4 regions of the Gracilibacillus sp. Marseille-QA3620 genome follow, and region 3 is predicted to be linked to each of the others. Evidence: riboswitches for the same ligand, from Rfam matches in the RefSeq annotation. Region 3 holds a riboswitch; each other region holds the start of a gene.
What was found. Region 3 has a riboswitch for S-adenosylmethionine ahead of metK (methionine adenosyltransferase). Riboswitches for the same ligand answer to the same signal wherever they lie in the genome.
Positions count from the first base shown of each region.

Region 1: another riboswitch for S-adenosylmethionine. It lies ahead of ACY8DX_RS12255 (bifunctional homocysteine S-methyltransferase/methylenetetrahydrofolate reductase); the one in region 3 lies ahead of metK (methionine adenosyltransferase).
Region 2: another riboswitch for S-adenosylmethionine. It lies ahead of ACY8DX_RS14880 (methionine biosynthesis PLP-dependent protein); the one in region 3 lies ahead of metK (methionine adenosyltransferase).
Region 4: another riboswitch for S-adenosylmethionine. It lies ahead of ACY8DX_RS18445 (methionine ABC transporter ATP-binding protein); the one in region 3 lies ahead of metK (methionine adenosyltransferase).

Region 1 covers NZ_CM143102.1:2,434,344-2,439,630, reverse strand. Annotated here, with positions in the region: gene ltrA (group II intron reverse transcriptase/maturase) at 1-584, shown strand, start outside; gene ACY8DX_RS12260 (class I SAM-dependent methyltransferase) at 1,255-1,857, opposite strand; SAM riboswitch class I at 1,981-2,085, shown strand; gene ACY8DX_RS12255 (bifunctional homocysteine S-methyltransferase/methylenetetrahydrofolate reductase) at 2,171-4,021, shown strand; gene metH (methionine synthase) at 4,018-5,287, shown strand, end outside.
Region 2 covers NZ_CM143102.1:2,944,651-2,949,937, reverse strand. Annotated here, with positions in the region: gene ACY8DX_RS14895 (patatin-like phospholipase family protein) at 1-404, shown strand, start outside; one part of gene ACY8DX_RS14890 (IS3 family transposase) at 552-930, shown strand; one part of gene ACY8DX_RS14890 (IS3 family transposase) at 930-1,882, shown strand; gene ACY8DX_RS14885 (M42 family metallopeptidase) at 1,967-3,013, opposite strand; SAM riboswitch class I at 3,145-3,263, shown strand; gene ACY8DX_RS14880 (methionine biosynthesis PLP-dependent protein) at 3,333-4,448, shown strand; gene ACY8DX_RS14875 (cysteine hydrolase family protein) at 4,682-5,233, shown strand; gene ACY8DX_RS14870 (nicotinate phosphoribosyltransferase) at 5,251-5,287, shown strand, end outside.
Region 3 covers NZ_CM143102.1:3,473,591-3,478,877, forward strand. Annotated here, with positions in the region: gene asnB (asparagine synthase (glutamine-hydrolyzing)) at 1-583, opposite strand, end outside; gene metK (methionine adenosyltransferase) at 783-1,982, opposite strand; SAM riboswitch class I at 2,106-2,235, opposite strand; gene pckA (phosphoenolpyruvate carboxykinase (ATP)) at 2,591-4,162, shown strand; gene ACY8DX_RS17435 (nucleotidyltransferase family protein) at 4,185-4,733, opposite strand; gene ACY8DX_RS17440 (hypothetical protein) at 4,783-5,287, opposite strand, start outside.
Region 4 covers NZ_CM143102.1:3,647,084-3,652,370, forward strand. Annotated here, with positions in the region: one part of gene ACY8DX_RS18430 (IS3 family transposase) at 1-497, opposite strand, end outside; one part of gene ACY8DX_RS18430 (IS3 family transposase) at 497-875, opposite strand; gene ACY8DX_RS18435 (MetQ/NlpA family ABC transporter substrate-binding protein) at 1,026-1,856, opposite strand; gene ACY8DX_RS18440 (methionine ABC transporter permease) at 1,872-2,540, opposite strand; gene ACY8DX_RS18445 (methionine ABC transporter ATP-binding protein) at 2,537-3,568, opposite strand; SAM riboswitch class I at 3,680-3,797, opposite strand; gene ACY8DX_RS18450 (O-acetylhomoserine aminocarboxypropyltransferase/cysteine synthase family protein) at 3,891-5,207, opposite strand.

The DNA of each region.
Region 1 (5,287 bases), 1.0 Mb from region 3:
TACGTAAGACGTTACACAATCGATTAAAAAACGTTAGAACAGAAGCAACATTTCAAGAGTTGACTAAAACGCTACAAAAACGCTATGAAGGGTACAAACCAAGGCTTTACAAGATTAAAGATATGGTATTTGTCCCCATACATGCCCAACGTAACAAAGTGAATTTATGCTTTTCGCAGAATATATGTAATTACACTGCCGAAGGCAGAGATAAAATTCATAAGAACCTGAAAGCAATTAATAAGCATGTTTTGAGTTACATCATGAAACAGTTTATTCCCAATCGTACGATAGAATACAATGACAATCGAATCAGTAGATTCATAGCCCAATATGGGAAATGTGCGGTTACAGGAATGGAACTAGGATTAACCGATTGGCATTGCCATCATAAAACACCCTATCATCTTACAAAAGATGATTCATATGCGAATCTTATCGTACTTCATGAATCCATACATCGTCTCGTACATCTGAAAGACCGCGAGAAAATTAATTGCTTAGTAAAAGCGTTAAAAATAACCAAAAAGCAAAAAGAAAAAGTCAACGCATTGCGTAAGCAATGTAACAATGGAGCAATCTGATTTATACAAAACATCTTGCCTACACATAGAAATGAACGAATTGGATTAGTTGGAACGCCGTATGCGATGAAAGTTGCACGTACGGTGTGAACGAGGGGAAAAGGGAGCGATAACTTTAAACCCTTACCTATTCGTATCAAGAAGGATTGACGCTTTTTTTACTGATGTCTTATTGGACAAATAGAGCAGTTTCGTTACATGTGGTTTAATTAGTAAGGGCAGCAGTATTTTACTGAATAAACCGGACTAAGGGGAGAGAATATAGAAGCGAATTATACTGACTTAGGATTCTCAGATAAAATGGGTCTTAAATTAAGAATGTTAGTAGAAAACCAATTAAGTGAAGAATACTTCATAGGAATTAATATATGTGATGAAAGAGATACACATTCCAGAGGGCTGGATGGAGTTTGTTTACGAACCAACTTACCCCATTTTTTTATTTAATATTGGAGATTCCATACACACTTTAAAAGTGTGAAAGGGGAATTCCCCTTCACATTTTTAATAAAATACCGGTAAATATTCGGTCTACGTATAAGACTGAGTTATTAACTGATTGATAAGAATCATATCCAATAGCTGATTAGTTCGTGATAATCGAACACCCCAAAAGGTAGATTTTAATTCTGACTTTTAGGGTGCCTCTTACAATCTTTATTAAAATAGCTTAGTCCCCTTTTATCCCGCTGACGGAAACAGCGGTACATGGTTTCAGCTCCATTTCATTTGTTCTGATGGAATGGAATCCAGTCCTTTTCATGAGTGACGAAATCTCGAGGGAGAGCTTGGCAGCGTGTTTGATGGTGGCATCCTTTTGCCGGGGCTGGACGGTGATGGTGAGGCTTCCTCCAGTTGTCAAAAGGGCATGCAAACGGCTGAGGGAGGTTTCTTTTTCTTCCCACATAGGGAAACTGTTAACGCTGTATATACGGTTATATTGATTCTCTAATGGTACATCTAAAGCTGTTCCAAGCGTGATGGTGAGACGCCCGCTTTTCAGGGAGTCTTCATTTCGCTCTTTGGCCAAGTCTATCATTGCCTGTGATGGATCAAAGCCATCAAGACGGCATTTCGGGAAGGAAGAGAGAAGCATATGCAGCCCCTCACCTGGGCCAAATCCAATCTCGAGTACTTTATCTCCATTTACCAATCCGAGCTCCTTGAAGGTCCAATCATATAATACGCCATTTTCAACTGCCATGACCTTGCCTGCTGCTTTTCCAATCAACCCCTTTGGTTCTTTAAATTGCTTTGAAACGAAATCCTTCATACATCATTCACCTCATTCCCTTATTACCCAAATATGGGAGAGGGGTAACTTTTTGAGAATAATCTTCTAAATAAATTGAAATTACTGAAAATTTGTAGTAAATTTAATAAACAATCCAATATTTTCTTATCTAGAGAGGCGGAGGGACTGGCCCTGCGAAACCTCAGCAACCTGGACAAACAGTGTCCAAGGTGCTAAATCCAGCAAGCTTAGCTTGAAAGATGAGTGCCGTACATAACTGGGGCCTTCATTTTTGAAAGGCTCTTTCTTTATAATCGGACATCCATCTGCATACTCAAGGGGAGGGGAAATGATGCGTTTACTAGAGAGACTTAAGGGGGAAATCCTTGTTGGAGATGGAGCGAGCGGTACATTGCTCTATTCCTTTGGGATAGATACATGCTATGAGGAATTAAATCTCACCAATCCAGAACGGATTGCCGAATTACATAAGGAATATATAGAAGCAGGTGCCGATCTGATTCAAACAAATACATTTGGAGCTAACTATCATAAGCTGAAGCGCTACGGACTTGAAGGTGAGGTTGAGCGGATAAACAGGGAGGGAGTCAGGCTTGCCAAGGAAGCGGCAGCAGGCCGGGTTTATGTCCTTGGTACGATAGGCGGGCTACGCAGCGTACGGAAATCCGAGCTAAGCTTGACGGAGATTGGGACCTATTTCAAAGAGCAGCTGGATGCGCTTCTTCTAGAAGAGCCGGACGGTCTAATCCTGGAAACCTATTATGACCTAGAGGAATTATTACATGTCCTTGAGATAGCAAGAAAGCAAACGAATTTACCGATTGTCGCCAATATTTCCTTGCATGAAGTCGGCCTGCTTCAAAATGGCATGCAGGTGAAGGATGCCTTTGACCTGATCAAAGGAAAAGGAGTCGATATCATTGGGTTAAATTGCCGTATGGGGCCCTACCATATGATTCGTTCATTCGAGGAGGTGCCATTAAGAGAAGATGCCTTCTACTCTGCCTATCCTAATGCGAGTCTGCCCGACTTTACGGATGGCCGTTATGTTTACTCGACTGATGCAGATTATTTTGTCAGCGCAGCGAAACAGCTCGTGGAACAGGGTGTGCGGTTAATTGGCGGCTGCTGCGGGACAACGCCCGCCCATGTACGGGCCATTAAAAAGGGGATTCTTGGTCTTGTGCCTTTGACAGAAAAGAAGGAGGTCATCAGCCGAAAATCCCATGTCTACACCTATGATTTTCGACAGCCGGATAAAGAGACGATTTTAGGGAAGGTGAAGAAAGGGCCTGCTATTCTCGTAGAATTGGATCCGCCGAAAACGCTTGGAGTGGAAGAGTTCATGAAGGGGAGTCGATATTTGCACGAGATGGGGGCTGATGCCATTACGCTAGCGGATAACTCTCTGGCCTCCCCTCGCATATCAAACGTCGCGATTGCTTCCTTGCTGAAGGCTGAGCTGAAGAAGAATCCACTTGTCCATTTGACGTGCCGCGACCACAACCTCATTGGCTTGCAATCTCATTTAATGGGGATGCACACAATAGGGCTTAATGAGGTCCTAATTGTAACGGGAGATCCCTCGAAAATCGGTGATTTTCCAGGTGCAACCTCTGTCTATGACTTGTCTTCCATTGACTTGATTTCATTAGTCAAACAGTTCAATGCGGGTATTTCCTATTCGGGGAAATCGCTGGGCGGACAGACGAATTTCGAGGTGGCTGCGGCTTTCAATCCAAATGTAAAATATGTGGATAAGGCTGTTGTGAGAATGGAGAAGAAAATCCAGGCGGGAGCGGATTATTTCCTCACGCAGCCGGTATTTTCCGTCGAGAAAATTCGGGAAGTTTATGAAGCGACCAGGCATATTAAAGCCCCGATCTTTATTGGGATTATGCCGCTGACGAGTTACCGGAATGCCTCGTTCCTGCATAATGAGGTGCCGGGAATTACCTTGCCGGAGCCTGTGCTGCGTGCAATGGAAAAGGCAGGAACAGATGCGGAGGCATCGATGAGGGAAAGTCTCGCCATTTCTAAGGAGCTTTTGGATGCGGCGGCAGAATATTTTAACGGACATTATATTATTACACCTTTTATGAGATATGAATTAAGCGGAGAACTTGTGGCATACGCCAGCACGAAGAAATCAGTCATAAGCGGGGATGTGTTTGAACAATGAATTCACATAAATTAAGAGATTTACTGAATGAGAGAATTGTCATCCTTGATGGGGCAATGGGAACGATGATCCAGGCACTTAATCTGACGGAAGCGGATTTTGGAGGGGAGGAATATGATGGGTGCAATGAATATTTGTCCATCACAAGACCGGATGCAATTCGAACCATCCATGAGCAGTATTTGCTTGCGGGAGCTGACATTATCGAGACGAATACATTCGGTGCGACACCGATTGTCCTAGATGAATATGGATTAAGCCATCTTGCCTATGAGTTGAATGTGAAATCAGCCCAGCTTGCGAGAGAGGCTGTCGATGGTCTCGGAACAGAAGACGGGACCCGCTTTGTAGCCGGCTCAATGGGACCGACAACCAAGACCTTATCTGTAACCGGAGGAACGACATTTGAGACGCTCGTCGAATCCTATGAAACCCAGGTGAGGGGCTTAATTGACGGCGGAGTTGATCTGCTCCTCCTTGAGACCAGCCAGGATATGCTGAATGTAAAGGCTGCGTATATCGGAATGCAGAATGCCTTCGTCTCAAAAGGGAGAGAGCTTCCGCTGATTCTATCAGGGACGATTGAGCCAATGGGAACAACACTTGCCGGACAAACGATCGATTCATTTTATATATCGTCCGCCCATATGAATCCATTGGCGATTGGGCTTAATTGTGCAACAGGTCCAGAATTCATGGCCGAGCATCTGCGCAGTTTATCCGAGCTGACGCCAAGTGCTGTCAGCTGTTACCCAAATGCAGGGCTGCCAGATGAGAACGGGCAGTACAATGAAACGCCGCAATCCTTATCTAAGAAAATCAAGCAATTCGCGGAAAAAGGATGGATCAATCTTGTCGGCGGATGCTGCGGTACGAACCCAGATCATATTCGGGCTATTGCCGAAGCAGTCAAAGGGATTGAGCCCCGCAGAGCACCGGAGCCTCAAATGAAGCATATGCTCTCAGGAATTGAAGCGCTGACCTATGACGATTCCATGCGCCCATTATTTGTTGGAGAACGGACCAATGTTATTGGATCACGTAAATTCAAACGGCTTATTAAAGAAAGGGCCTTTGAAGAGGCTGCCGAAATTGCCCGCGCACAGGTGAAAAAGGGAGCGCATGTCATTGATGTCTGTCTGGCTGACCCTGACAGCGATGAGGTAGAGGATATGGAGCAATTCATGAAGGTTGTCGCCAATAAAGTGAAGGTTCCCTTTGTGATTGATTCAACAGATGAAGCCGTCATTGAACGAGCACTCCGCT
Region 2 (5,287 bases), 530 kb from region 3:
CACCGGAGGTATCCTTTAATGGACGATATCTCCTTGATGGGGGTGTGACCGATCCTATTCCCATTAAGAAATCGGTGAAAGACGGAAACACGAAAAACATTGTTGTATTAACGAAGAATAAAGGATATAGAGAGGCACCATCAAATTGGAATTGGCTTGCCTCAAGGAAATATGGGAAATATGCGGGACTGTTGAAAGCAATGAAAAACCATCATATCGTCTATAATGACACGATAAAGTATCTTAAGGAGGAAGAGGAGAAGGGGAACGTTGTTATTATCCAGCCAATACGGAGGCTTGATGTTTCCACCATCGGACGGAATCCGCAAAAGCTTGAGAATCTGTATGAGGAAGGCTACCGGGAAGCAAAGAAAGCATATGGAAAATTGAAGGAGTTATTATGAGATAAAAAGGGGGAGGAATAGACCCTGAACTGAACCCCGAATAGTGGACACTTTAAAAAAAGTGGACCCTATTCGGGGTTTTCCTATTCTCTTTCCGGAAAACTCCCGTTATACTAACATTACGATTTTTAGAACGGAGTATTTTTCATGAGTAAGATTATCTTTAATGAACACCAACAAAGACTACTAGAAGCTAATCCAAACGTTAAAGCCGTGACAGACCGCGCGATTCAGTATACCCCTGACTTCAAACTGCAGGCGGTTAAACAAAACCAATCTGGGAAAGGCCCAGCGGAAATATTCCGAGAAGCAGGTTTCGATTTAGAGGTGATTGGCATTAAAAAAGCCCAAAGCGCCCTGGCTCGTTGGCGCAGAACCTTCCAAACATACGGAGAAAATGGCTTTTTAGAGGAACGCCGAGGAAAAGCGAGTAAGGGACGCCCCAAGAAAGAGAATGCCTCTGCCGAGAAGAAATTGGCCCAAGCAGAAGCCCGCATTCGCCTCTTAGAGGCGGAATTGACCTTACTAAAAAAGCTAGACGAGTTGGAAAGGCAGGCGAAGAAGAATCGTCGTTAAAAGCCCGAGAGAAATACCAAGTCATTAATGAGACGATTCGGCTTTATCAATTGAAGAACATGGTCCGTTATTTATGTGAAGTGGCCCAAGTGAGTCCAAGCGGCTATTATAAATGGCTTCAGAATGCGGAAAAACAAGCTATCCGGGAGGAGTCTGATTATCAGGATTATGTCTTTCTAAAAGAGATTTATGATGAGGCCCAAGGGAAAATCGGTTATCGCGGCTTATATATGGAAGTCACCGAGAAAGCCGGTCAGCCAATGAACCACAAGAAAATCCTTCGATTGATGCGCAAGTTTCACTTTTTTGCCAAGGTACGGAGAGCGAACCCATACCGTACGATGGCCAAGGCAACAGAGGTTCACCGTCAGGTACCCAACCATTTGAACCGCCAGTTTGACCAACAGGAACCAGGGAAAGTCTTCTTGACCGACATCACCTACCTGCAAATCCGCGGTGGGAAGACGGCTTATTTGTCTTGCGTGAAAGATGTGGCGACACGAGAGATCGTCGCCTATGAACTCTCGACAAGCCTACGGATGGAGATAGTCTACCGAACATTAACCAAGTTAGAAAGTTGTTATGGGAATCAATTACATCCAGAAGCAATGATTCATTCGGATCAAGGGTTTCATTACACGCATCCTGAATATCAATCTCGCGTGAAAGAGATGGGGCTCTTACAGTCCATGTCACGAAGGGGAAACTGCCTGGACAACGCCCCAATGGAATCCTTCTTTGGACATATGAAGGACGAAGTTCCTTATAAGGAGGCAAACAGTTTGGCAGAACTAAAATATATGATTGATGATTATATGGATTACTATAACAATACGAGAAAGCAATGGACATTAAAAAAGATGACTCCGGCAGCTTACCGAAGTCATCTCATCGCCGCATAAACACGGCACATCCCTTTTTATTAAACTGTCTACTTTATAGGGTGCAGTTCACCCATCTATTCCCACCCCTTTTTTAGGCAATAATCAGACGACTAGCTCTGACTGCAAATAATGCCAAATCAAATTGGCCGTATGTTCAATGGAACTGATATGTGTGCGCTCAAACGCATGAGAGGCGTCAATCCCCGGTCCGATTAATCCATGAACGATATCATACCCGGCCCGGATGGCAGCGGAGGCATCAGATCCATAAAAAGGATATATATCAACACGGTAATCAATATCATGCTCCTGGGCTAATTTGACAAGATGCTGGCGCAGGCCATAATGATAAGGACCGCTTGAATCCTTCGCGCAGATGGATACACTATACTCGTCCGTTGTTTGGCCGTCTCCAATTGCGCCCATATCCACAGCTAAATACTCAACAGTTTCGTCCGGAATATTAGAGTTTCCGCCATAGCCGATTTCTTCATTATTGGAAATAAGGAAATGGGTAGTGTATGGAAGGGTGATGTTTTGTTCCTTCAGTTGTTTTATCAAGTAGAGTAGGATGCCGACACTCGCTTTGTCATCCAGATGCCTTGACTTTAAGAAGCCGTCCCCAGCAAGCTCTGCCCGAGGCTCAAATGAGACAAAATCACCGACCTCAATACCGAGTGCTTGCGTATCTGATTTTGATTTGGTGACCGCATCAATCCGAACTTCCATATGGTCATCGTCGCGTTTCACTTCACCCATTTTCTGATAAACGTGGACAGAGGTTTGGTTTAGTAAAATCGTTCCTGTGTACACATTACCGTCTGCTGTATGAATCTTGCAGTATTCTCCCTCACAGGCATTCCAGCGAAAGCCGCCGATCATCGTCAGCTTTAAACGCCCGCTTGGTTTGATTTCCTTGACCATTGCTCCCAAAGTATCCACATGGGCTGTCAGGAAGCGGTGTTTAGAATCATCTTGGCCTTTAATTGTCGCAAGCAAGGCCCCTTTATTCGTCCGTTTGTTTCCAATTCCGCATGTATTCAGAAAGTTCTCTGTATAACGAATGGCCTCTTCCGTATAGCCAGTCGGGCTTGGAATGGAAACCAAATCTTTTATGTAGCCGTATATCTCTTGACCGTCTGCTTTCATTTGTAGACACTCCTCTTATTAGTGAATAGCTCTATTATATACCTCCGTGGAAAAAGGGTACAATAGATGAGAAATTTCTTGCCTTTTTTAGGATATCCATGTAAATTATAGTTAAATGAATATTCGAACAAATCTTATCGCGAGAGACGGAGGGACGGGCCCGATGATGTCTCAGCAACCGCCGATGCATTCGGAAAGGTGCTAAATCCTGCAAGGCATATGCATATTTATGTGCCTCGAGAGATAAGAAGGAGAGTAAAGCTCGATAAGTCTTCTTCTTGGAAGGCTTTTTTATTTTTTATTTGGGAGGGGCAGAACAATGACCGCATGGAAGATTGAAACAGTATTAGCCCAAATCGGCAATCGAAGTGAAACACAAACAGGTACGGTGAACACGCCCGTTTATTTCTCGACCGCATACAGGCATGAGGGGATTGGACAATCAACAGGCTATGACTATACTAGGACAGGAAATCCGACCCGAGAGGTTTTGGAAAAGGCCATCGCGGCCCTTGAAGGCGGTGAGCAAGGCTTTGCCTATAGTTCTGGCATGGCAGCCATCCATGCTTTGCTCACATTATTCGAACCGGGTGATGAGATCCTTGTTTCAGCTGATTTATATGGTGGTACATATCGTTTATTCGAAAAAACCTGGAAGAAATACGGCATCACTTTTGTTCAATGCCAGTCCTATAGAGATTTTGCTGAATCCATTTCAAGTCAGACAAAAGCCTTTTTTATTGAAACACCGACAAACCCTTTAATGCAGGAAATCGATATCCGGGCAATTGCTGATTTAAGTCAAGAGAATAACCTCCTTTTGATTGTTGATAATACCTTTTACACACCAATCTTGCAGCGTCCGCTTGAACTCGGTGCTGATATTGTTGTTCACAGTGCGACAAAATATATTGCCGGTCATAATGATGTTCTTGCTGGCCTCATTGCTGCAAAGGGAGAGGATGTCTGCCAAAAGCTTGATGAATATCAAAATGCAACAGGGGCTATCCTTTCGCCATTTGATTCCTGGCTTGTCATGAGAGGAATGAAGACATTGAGCCTTCGCATGAAGCAGCATGAGGAGAACGCTGGGAAAATCGCGGCTTTCTTACAGGAGCGGGAGGAGGTCATCGATGTCCTCTATCCGGGAAAAGGCGGCATGATTTCGTTTAGGCTTCAATCTGAGAAATGGGTCAATCACTTCCTGAAAAGCCTTGGTGTCATCACCTTCGCAGAGAGTCTTGGAGGGGTTGAAAGCCTTATGACCTACCCGGCTACACAAACGCATGCCGATATCCCGGAGGAGGTCCGCATAGCAGGTGGTGTTTGTAACCGGCTGCTCCGCTTCTCCGTTGGTATCGAACATGCTGATGATTTAATTGCCGACCTGAAGAACGCCTTTGAAGCGGTTAGCAGCAAACAAGTGCAAGCATAATATCCGTTCAGCCAGTCCATTTTGCAGGGCTGGCTTTTCTTATGGAGTAATGATGGTGATTTTAGGAAAATGTAAGAGATAAGCAGCTTAAAGCTGGCAAGAAGGAAAAAACGGGTGAAGAAGCGGAAATCTTCTGTCTTAAATGGTAGAATAGCTGTAAAATTATTTGTAAAGACATCTCGCATGATTTTTTGTTATGCTGATGACAGTCCAACCATAAATTCAGAGGAGTGATTCGGTTGAAGGCGCTGATTAATATCGATTATACATACGACTTTGTGGCAGATGAGGGAAGATTGACCTGCGGTGAGCCAGGGCAGCGAATTGAGGATTATATTGTTTCATTGACAGAAGAATTCATTAAACGGAAGGATTATGTCGTATTTGCCATTGATGTGCATGAAGAGAATGATCCTTACCACCCGGAAACGAAATTGTTCCCGCCCCATAATATCCGTTTCACTGCTGGCAGAGATTTATTTGGAAATCTGCAAAATGTGTATAATAGGAACAAGGACGAAGACCATGTCCTTTGGATTGACAAGACGCGTTATTCTGCTTTCGCCGGCACGGACCTTGATATCAAGCTTCGTGAGCGGGGAATCACCGAGCTTCATTTAGTCGGGGTTTGTACAGATATTTGTGTCCTCCATACAGCGGTGGATGCTTACAATAAAGGCTACAAGATCATCGTCCATAAAGATGGAGTGGCAAGCTTCAATGAGGCCGGCCATCAATGGGCTCTTGGCCATTTTGAACAAACACTTGGAGCAGATGTTTTATAAATTAAGGAGGAAGCTTGATGAAACACTATCAAGATGACAGCTTTGCGTTACATA
Region 3 (5,287 bases):
TCATTGTTTCCGGCTCAGGCACGAATTGATAAGTTAAATAATGCTGCAATGCATCCAAATTAACCTCTTCATCACCAGAAGCCAATACGATGCTCTTCTTCTCAGAGGCAAAGAATAATCTGTCTTCTTCCTCTTTATAGAAGAACGGCTTGATTCCAAACGGATCGCGCGCTGCAAAGATGGATTTCTCCTCTTTGTCCCAAATGACGAACCCGAACATCCCGCGCAGCTTCTTAACAGCCGCTTCTCCATAATACGCATATGCACCAAGGATAGCCTCCGTATCAGAATTCGTCTTGAATTCCAATCCTTTAAGGGAAAGCTCCTCTCTTAGCTCCAAATAGTTATAAATTTCACCATTGAAAACGATCCAATACCGTTCATTTTCAAAAGAAAGTGGCTGGTGACCGCTTTCCAGGTCAATAATACTTAAACGGCGGAAGCCTAATTGAATATATTCATCAACATAAAAACCTTCATCATCCGGTCCTCTATGGTAAATAAGATTGTTCATTTCCTTTAAACAATCAGATACGAGAGCATCTTGACATTTATCTAGAACACACCCAACAAAACCGCACATTACGAAAAAAACCTCGCTTTATAATAAATATTTTTTATAATCGCACCAATCTATACTATCAGACTTTTTGCGCAAAATATGTCGAATCCTACGAATTATTTACCGGTATTTTTAGAAAAATATGTAACATTAGTATGTCATTTGTCGCATAAAGACTATTAAAAAAACCTTAGGGCATGTATGCCCTAAGGTTTTTTCATTATATGGAAGCTTGTGTACGAAGTACTTCTGCTTTGTCTGTTTTCTCCCATGGAAGATCCAGGTCATTGCGTCCAAAATGGCCGTAAGCAGCTGTTTGTTTATAAATTGGACGGCGCAGATCAAGCATTTTGATGATACCAGCTGGACGAAGGTCAAAGTTTGCACGGATTAATTCAACCAGCTTATCTTCATCAACCTTGCCAGTTCCAAAAGTATTCACCGCAATGGATACAGGCTGAGCTACTCCAATCGCATAAGCCAATTGAACTTCAGCCTTTTCAGCGAGACCGGCTGCCACGATGTTCTTCGCTACATATCTGGCAGCATAGGCAGCAGAACGGTCTACCTTTGTCGCATCCTTGCCGGAGAAAGCACCACCGCCATGACGCGCATAACCGCCATACGTATCAACGATGATTTTTCGGCCAGTCAATCCAGCATCTCCTTGAGGTCCGCCAATCACGAAGCGGCCTGTTGGATTGATGAAGTATTTTGTCGCTTCATCAATTAAATGAGCCGGAACAACTGACTTGATTACATGCTCTTTTAAATCCGCCTGAATTTGTTCAAGGGTTGTTTCCGGGTCATGCTGAGTTGAAATAACAATTGTATCAACACGAACAGGTTTATCATTCTCATCGTATTCTACAGTTACTTGAGTTTTTCCATCAGGACGAAGATATGGCAGGATTTCCTGCTTACGTACTTCTGTCAATCTTCTTGATAATTGGTGGGCAAGTGAGATTGGAAGAGGCATTAATTCCTCTGTTTCATTGCAGGCAAACCCAAACATCAGGCCTTGGTCACCAGCACCGATTGCTTCGATTTCTTCGTCTGTCATCGTTCCTTCTCGAGATTCAAGCGCCTGGTCTACCCCTTGAGCAATATCTGCTGACTGCTCATCAATGGACGTCAAGACAGCACAGGTCTCTGCATCAAAACCGTACTTCGCTCTTGTATACCCAATTCCTTTAATCGTTTCACGAACGATTTTCGGGATATCCACATAGGTGGAAGTCGTAATTTCTCCTGCAACAAGGACAAGGCCTGTCGTAACAGAAGTCTCACAAGCTACACGCGCATTTGGATCCTGCGCAAGGATTTCATCTAGAATGGAATCTGAAATTTGGTCACAAATCTTATCTGGATGCCCTTCAGTTACAGATTCAGATGTAAACAAATGTCTCTTAGTCGACATAATAAAACTCCTCCTTAAGTACTTATCTATACGGTTACTCATTATCTTTAGTCATGTCCTGAATGCACAAAAAAAGACCTTCCTAAAGAGGAAAGGTCTATATCTCACGAAATTCGCCTTTCACTCTCATCGTTCAAGGCTTCTATTAGCCTTGCATCAAGTTAGCACCTTTGCGTGAACCTAATAGCGGTTCAAACTGCAGGTTGCCCCGGCTTCATAGAGCTTTGTTCCCTCCACCGAGTCTTGATAAGAGTATCCGTTTCAAAGTTAAATCTTAACTTACTATACTATGAACTGTCAATATATGTGCAGGATATATTTGTATGGGTTTCAAAGCCCCTCAACTGTCGCAATTTTATGAATAAATTGATATAATATATTGTGAACAAGTTAACAATATTAGTAATAGGAAATATTAAAAGCCGAATCAATCCTGTATGGCTAAGGAAGTGAGCAGCAGCTAAGGATGTGGAACGGTTGTTTAATATTTTTTATTTATCTAATCGTTAATTAGTATGTTTAATTTATACAAATATGTTATACTATTTTTCATACAAGAGACAAATACATTAATTGGAAGAGGATGATTTCTTATGAGCCATGTTGAAATGTCCAATGAGTTGAAGCAACTGCTATCTAATGAGAATATGCACATCCAGTTATCCGTTCCTCAATTGGTTGAGAAAGTATTAGCACGAAATGAAGGGATTTTGACATCCACTGGTGCCATCAAGGCAGAAACAGGCAAGTATACCGGTCGATCTCCAAAAGATAAATATATTGTCGAGGAAGCTTCCTCAAAGGATAAAATTGACTGGGGAAGCGTAAATAAACCCATCTCGGAGGAAGCATTCGCGAACCTGTATGAGAAGGTCATCAACTACTTGAATAAGCAGGATGAACTTTTCGTCTTTAATGGCTACGCAGGTGCAGATAAAGAATACCGCTTACCTATCCAAGTAATCAATGAATATGCTTGGCATAATCTGTTTGTACATCAGCTGTTCATCCGCCCGACAGCGGAAGAACTAAAAACCCATAGCTCAGAATTCACGATTATTTGTGCGCCTGGATTTAAGGCAGACCCGAAAGTTGACGGTACGAGATCCGAAACCTTCATTATCGTTTCATTCGAGAAGAAAGTCGTCTTAATCGGCGGTACAGAATATGCCGGGGAAATGAAGAAATCCGTCTTTTCCATCATGAACTACTTGCTTCCTGAGAAAGACGTATTCTCCATGCACTGTTCAGCCAATGTTGGACAGGAAGGGGATGTTGCCCTATTCTTTGGTCTTTCCGGTACAGGCAAGACAACCTTATCAGCAGATCCGAGCCGCCGCTTGATTGGTGATGATGAGCACGGCTGGTCTCCAAGCGGTGTCTTTAATATCGAAGGGGGCTGCTATGCAAAGTGCATAAACTTATCTCATGAGAAAGAGCCGCAAATCTTCGATGCCATTCGATTCGGTTCGGTCCTTGAGAATGTAATGGTTGATGATAAGACTCGCATTGCTGACTATGACAATGGTTTCTTAACGGAAAATACACGGGCTGCTTACCCAATCGATGCCATCGACAACATCGTCAAACCAAGTGTGGCTGGGCACCCGACAACCATTATCTTTTTGACAGCTGATGCATTCGGTGTGCTGCCTCCTATCAGCAAGCTGACAAAGGAACAAGCCATGTATCATTTCTTGAGCGGCTACACGAGCAAACTAGCTGGAACAGAACGCGGCATTACTGCACCAGAGGCAACCTTCTCAACCTGCTTCGGTTCACCATTCCTTCCGCTTCAGCCTACACGCTATGCGGAGATGCTTGGCAAGAACATCGAGGAGCATAATGTCCAGGTATACTTGGTCAATACAGGATGGACAGGCGGCGAATATGGCACAGGCAGCCGTATGAAGCTTTCATACACCCGCTTGATGGTACAGGCAGCCCTTGAGGGTGAACTAAGCAATGTTGAAACCGTTCAAGACAGTGTATTCGGCCTACATATCCCGCTTCATGTACCTGGCGTACCCGATGTCGTATTGCAGCCAAATAAAACATGGGCAGATCAAGAGGCCTACTATAAGAAAGCTCATGAGCTTGCTGCCAAGTTCCGTGAGAATTTCTTGTCATTTGATCATATCGACACAAATATCGTCATTAAAGGCGGTCCAATTGCTTAAAGAAATAGCAAAAGCGGAGAAATCAATTATGATTTCTCCACTTTTTTTGTATGTCCACCATTCGATTCTTCTCAACGAGCGGCCACTTCTTCAGCCAGTTCTTTATCGCTATTCTCTTTTCATATAGATCCAGCCGCTCGGCTGTCTCTGCAAAAAACGGAGTCGGCCGTATCTTCATCGCAAGGAGGTCATGCACGCCCCATGGTGCACATAATTGAAGATCTCCATGTTCATCCAGCTTTACGCCGACTGCACTTGCCGTTTCGGGGAATTTAGAGATAGCATCACTAGTTGAAGTATACGGAGGAATCTGATTGACCATATGCATCCTTGCTTCATTCTTGACGGACCACGGCCTGCCCGGCAGGAGCCTCTCTAACTTCCGCTCTAAATCCTTTTCCACTCTCTCATCTGTCTCGCTCTCATCGAAGTAGATAAAGTCTATATCTGGAAGCGGCGTTCTCTTTGTATACCCATGTAAGACATCCCATACCTTTGTACGGACAAAACCGGCACAAATCGACCAATCTGATTTATGCAAAGATTGGGCTGCTTCCAAGGTCTCCATCATCCAACGGTCTTGTTGAATGACTTTAAGGATATCTGCTTCATTCTTCAATCTACATCCCGCCTCTCATTTCATTCACCGCTCTTAAACAATATCTCTTAATATCCGCCAATTCATCTTTATTTACAGGCAATTGAGCTTTCTCACAGAAGGAAACAAAGTCAGTGCAAGCTTTCATAATTTCCGCCTCAAACACCCCTTTCGGAATACGCTCACTTACTATTTCAGTCTGTTCAACAGACAGGACAAAGCCCTCTTCATCTGTTTCATACTGATAATCCAACACCTTTAATTGGCAGTCCTGCTCATTTAGCAGAATAAAGAAATCCGTTGAATAATCCAGAAAAATAATATTTGCCCCTCCATCTTTCTCATAATCCTTGAACCGAATCAAGGTCTCACACGTCGTCAAGAGAGAGGTCGTAGCATAGCTCATACCGCCAAACCGCTCTCCTCGAATCCAGAAAGATATCTCTCCGTCCAAAAAACTATCATCCACTTGTGTCTTCAAATTACGGAGGGCCGCCTCCTTACAGCCTGATTCCAAGATACTTATC
Region 4 (5,287 bases), 170 kb from region 3:
CAGGTAGGTGATGTCGGTCAAGAAGACCTTCCCTGGTTCCTGCTGGTCAAACTGGCGGTTCAAGTGGTTGGGTACCTGACGGTGAACCTCTGTTGCCTTAGCCATCGTGCGGTAAGGATTCGCTCTCCGTACCTTGGCAAAAAAGTGAAACTTGCGCATCAAACGCAGGATTTTCTTGTGGTTCATCGGCTGACCGGCTTTCTCAGCGGCTTCCATATATAAGCCTCGATAGCCGATTTTCCCTTGAGCCTCATCATAAATCTCTTTCAGAAAGACATAATCCTGATAATCGGATTCCTCTCGAACAGCTTGTTTTTCTGCATTCTGAAGCCACTTGTAATAGCCGCTTGGACTCACTTTGGCCACTTCACATAAGTAACGGACCATGTTCTTCAATTGATAGAGCCGAATCGTCTCATTGATGACTTGGTATTTCTCTCGGGCTTTTAACGACGATTCTTCTTCGCCTGCCTTTCCAACTCGTCTAGCTTTTTTAGTAAGGTCAATTCCGCCTCTAACAGGCGAATACGGGCTTCCGCCTGGGCTAGCTTTTTCTCGGCAGAGGCATTCTCTCTCTTGGGGCGACCTTTACTCGCTTTTCCTCGACGTTCCTCTAAAAAGCCATTTTCTCCGTATACTTGGTAGGTTCTGCGCCAACGAGCCAAGGCACTTTGGGCTTTTTTTATGCCAATCACCTCTAAATTAAAACCTGCTTCTCGAAATATTTCCGCGGGGCCTTTCCCAGAATGGTTTTGTTTAACCGCCTGCAGTTTAAAGTCAGGGGTATACTGAATGGTGCGGTCGGTCACGGCTTTAACGTTTGGGTTAGCTTCTAGTAGTCTCTGTTGGTGTTCATTAAAGATAATCTTACTCATGAAAAATACTCCGTTCTAAAAATCGTAATGTTAGTATAACGGGAGTTTTCCGGAAAGAGAATAGGAAAACCCCGAATAGGGTCCACTTTTTTTAAAGTGTCCACTATTCAGGGTTCAGTTCAGAATCGGACATGCACCTTTTGTATTTTTTTATTCTGCCGGAATGACAGAACCTTTATATTCTTCATTGATGAAGTCTTTAATCTCATCGGATTTAAGGACTTCAACCAATGTCTTGATTGCTTCATTATCCTTATCTTCCGTACGAACCGCAATAATGTTTACGTACGGGTTATCTTCAGGACTTTCAAGTGCGATTGCATCCTCAGCTGGGACAAGATCTGCGTCAATCGCATAGTTGGAGTTGATTAAGACTGCATCGCCTTCATCATTATTGTAGACTTGAGTAAGCATTGGTGCTTCAATGTCTGTTTTAAATTTCAATTTCTTAGGGTTTTTCTCAATATCATCTACAGTGGCTTTCACTTTATTCACATCTTCCTTCAATGTGATTAAACCTTCTGTCTCAAGCATAGATAGGATACGGCCGTGGTCAGCAACGGAGCTGCTCATAATAATTTCAGCCCCTTCTGGCAGGTCATCTAAGCTGTCATATTTCTTGGAGTAAACGCCGATTGGCTCAATATGAATTCCGCCAGCATTAGCGAAATCATACTCATTCTCCTCAACCTGCTGCTCGAAATACGGGATGTGCTGGAAGTAGTTTGCATCAATGGATCCATCCGCTAACGCTTTATTCGGCATTACATAATCAGTGAATACTTCAATCTCCAAGTCAATGCCCTTTTCTTCAAGTAATGGCTTTGCCTTTTCCAAAATTTCTGCATGAGGAACATTAGATGCGCCTACAGTCAATTTCTTTGTATCCCCATCACCTGAACCTGAATCCTCTGAACTGCCGCAAGCCGCCAATATTAAAGTGAAGCAAAGTACTAAAATGAATGATAATTTCTTTTTCAACTCCATCTTCCTCCCTTAACGTTTATCCAGTTTCCTGGTTATGATATCTCCAATAAATTGGAGGATAAACACGATGATCAATACTAAGATGGTAGCCACTATTGTTACATCGGATTGTCCTCGGCTGAACCCTTCCAGGTAAGCTAAATTACCAAGTCCGCCTGCTCCAATCAACCCTGCCATCGCTGTATAGCCAACTAATGCGATTGCCGTTACCGTTATCCCAGACACAAGTGCTGGTAATGACTCAGGAATCAACACCTTCCAAATGATGGTGAACGAGGTTGCCCCCATCGACTTGGCAGCTTCAATAACCCCTTTGTCAATTTCTCTAAGTCCAATCTCAACCATTCTCGCATAAAATGGCGCCGCACCGATGATTAAAGCCGGCAGTGCCGCATTTGCCCCAATAATGCTTCCCACGAGGGCTTTTGTGAAGGGAATGAGCAAAACGATTAAGATAATAAATGGAATAGAGCGGAAAATATTCACAAAGGCGCCCACAATTCCATAAATGATTTTGTTTTCCCACAGATTTCCTTTTGATGTCAAGAACAACAGAAGGCCTAGGATAATGCCTAGGAAAAATGTTGCTACTAAAGCGATTCCTGTCATGTATAGCGTCTCCATCGTTGCCTCTGAAATACGCTCCCACACGACATTTGGAAAATAGGTCTCCATCATTCTGAAATCACCTCCACACCGATGTCTTGATTATGGAGATACTCGATGGCTTTCGCTACTTCTGATTGTTCTCCATCCAGATGAATGAATAAGGTTCCATAGGAACCGTTTTGAGTTTGAGAGATTTTCCCTTGCAGAATATTTACGTTAATTTGGTAAGAACGAATGACCTCAGAGAGCACTGGGGTTTCCGCTGACTCACCAATAAAGGATAGCTGAACAACCTTCCCTGTCGGATATGCTTCAAGCATATGCTCAATCGTTTCCTTCGTTTCCTCTGGCTCTGTGACCTGCTGAACAAATCGCTTCGTAATAGGTGCTTCCGGTTTCTTGAACACATCTAGCACCTGCCCGCTTTCCACAACCTTGCCCAGCTCCATTACTGCTACACGATGACAAATCTTGCGAATGACATGCATTTCATGGGTGATAAGGACAATGGTTAAGCCTAAACGTTTATTGATATCAACCAATAAATCGAGAATATCATCTGTTGTTTGTGGATCGAGTGCTGATGTTGCCTCATCACATAAAAGGACCTTTGGATTATTGGCAAGTGCACGCGCAATGCCGACACGCTGCTTTTGTCCGCCGCTCAATTGGGAAGGATAGGCATCTCCGCGCCCTTCAAGGCCGACAAGCTTGATAAGCTCCTTCACTCTAGCTTTCCTCTTATGCTTTGGCACTCTCGCTATTTCCAGCGGAAATTCTATATTTTCACTAACCGTCCGTGACCATAGAAGATTGAAGTGCTGGAATATCATGCTCACTTCCTTACGAGCATTCCGTAATTCCTTACCTTTAATGGCGCCCATATCTCGTCCGGCAACCTTTACTGTTCCTTTTGTCGGTTTCTCCAACCCGTTTAGCATGCGGATAAGCGTACTTTTTCCAGCTCCGCTGTATCCAATAATCCCAAATATCTCACCTTGCTCAATTGATAGGGACACATGATCAACGGCTTTAATGGATGTACCTTTTTTAAATGTTTTTGTATATGTCTTGGATACATCATTTAACGTGATCACTTAAACCTTCACCTGCTCTTTCTCTTATGCTCCATAGATTCCAATTCAATAAAAAATGCCTTCCTGCTATGAGCAGAAAGGCATGAATAATTAACTTATGCATGTTCCTTTCTCTCATCTTCCAGGACTTAATAATCCTGTGTGAATTGGCACCTTTTCAATCATGGCTGTCATGATTGCCGGTTGCCGGGCTTCATAGGGCACATCCCTCCACCTCTCTGGATAAGAGTCGTTCGATTCATTCACTTGTTACTGAATGTTATCCTACCATGGAGAAGAACGAGGTGTCAATAAGGACTTTTTATTTTACCACAAAATTCTATCATTTCGTTGTAACGGATTGGGAGCTGATGCCTGTTGCCTTCTCGATAGCAAGCTCAAGCTCTTCGATTAAATCCTCCACATTCTCAATCCCGATGGAAAGACGAACGAGATCATCAGTCACCCCGGATGCCTTCAAATCTTCTCCCCTTAATTGCTGGTGAGTCGTGCTTGCGGGATGAATAATCAAGCTCTTCGCATCTCCGACATTCGCGACATGTGACCACAGGCCGATTGTATCAATCAATGTCTTTCCGGCAGCCCTTCCGCCCTTGATGCCGAAAACAGCTACAGCACCCGCTCCTTTTGGCAAATATTTATTGGCGAGCTCATAATCAGGATGGTCTGGATCACCTGGATACAGAACCCAGCTTACAGCTGGATGCTGCTTTAAGTATTCAATGATCTCCTCAGTATTGGCAATATGCTCCTTCATCCTGACATGCAGGGTTTCAAGACCAAGAATAAATTGAAATGCATTGTATGGACTTAAGGCTGGACCCAAATCCCTTAATAGCTGGACTCTCGCTTTAATAATATAGGCAGCTGCCCCAATGGCCTCGCTGTAAATGATGTCATGATAGCTTGAATCAGGCTCCGTAAACCCTGGGAATTTCGGAGAATTCCAGTCAAACTTTCCTGCATCCACAATAATGCCCCCTAAGGTTGTTCCATTCCCAAGCAGCCATTTCGTTGCAGAGTGAACAACAATATCTGCTCCATGCTCAATGGGCCGGCATAAATACGGGGTCGCAAATGTATTGTCAACAATAAGCGGAATACCAGCCTCATGGGCAATCTCTGCCACCTTTTCAATATCCAGTACACTCAAGCTTGGATTACCGATTGTTTCTCCAAAGACAGCCTTCGTCTTCGGCGTGATAGCCTGTCTGAAATTCTCCGGATCACTTGGGTCGACAAACTTCACCTCTATTCCATATTTAGGGAGTGTTGTCGCAAATAAATTATATGTACCCCCGTAGAGTGTAGAAGCTGCCACAATTTCATCGCCTGCACCCGCAATATTCAAAATGGACAATGTGACGGCTGCTTGACCGCTCGCAACAGCAAGCGCACCAATTCCACCCTCAAGCTCTGCAACCCTTTCCTCAAGGACACTCGATGTCGGATTGTGAATCCGGGTATAAATATAGCCAGGCTCTGATAACCCGAATAAATTGGCCGCATGGTCTGTATCCTTAAATAAATAAGCATTGGATTGATAGATAGGCACGGCCCTTGCTCCAGATAATGCATCCTCCTGCAGCCCTCCATGAATTCCTACTGTTTCAAAGCGATACTTCTTCTTTTCTCCCATCCTTCGACACTCCTTTTCATCTTTTGTGATTTCCCGGAAAATAAAAAACCTCTTCACTTAGGAGAAGAGGGTAGATTCGA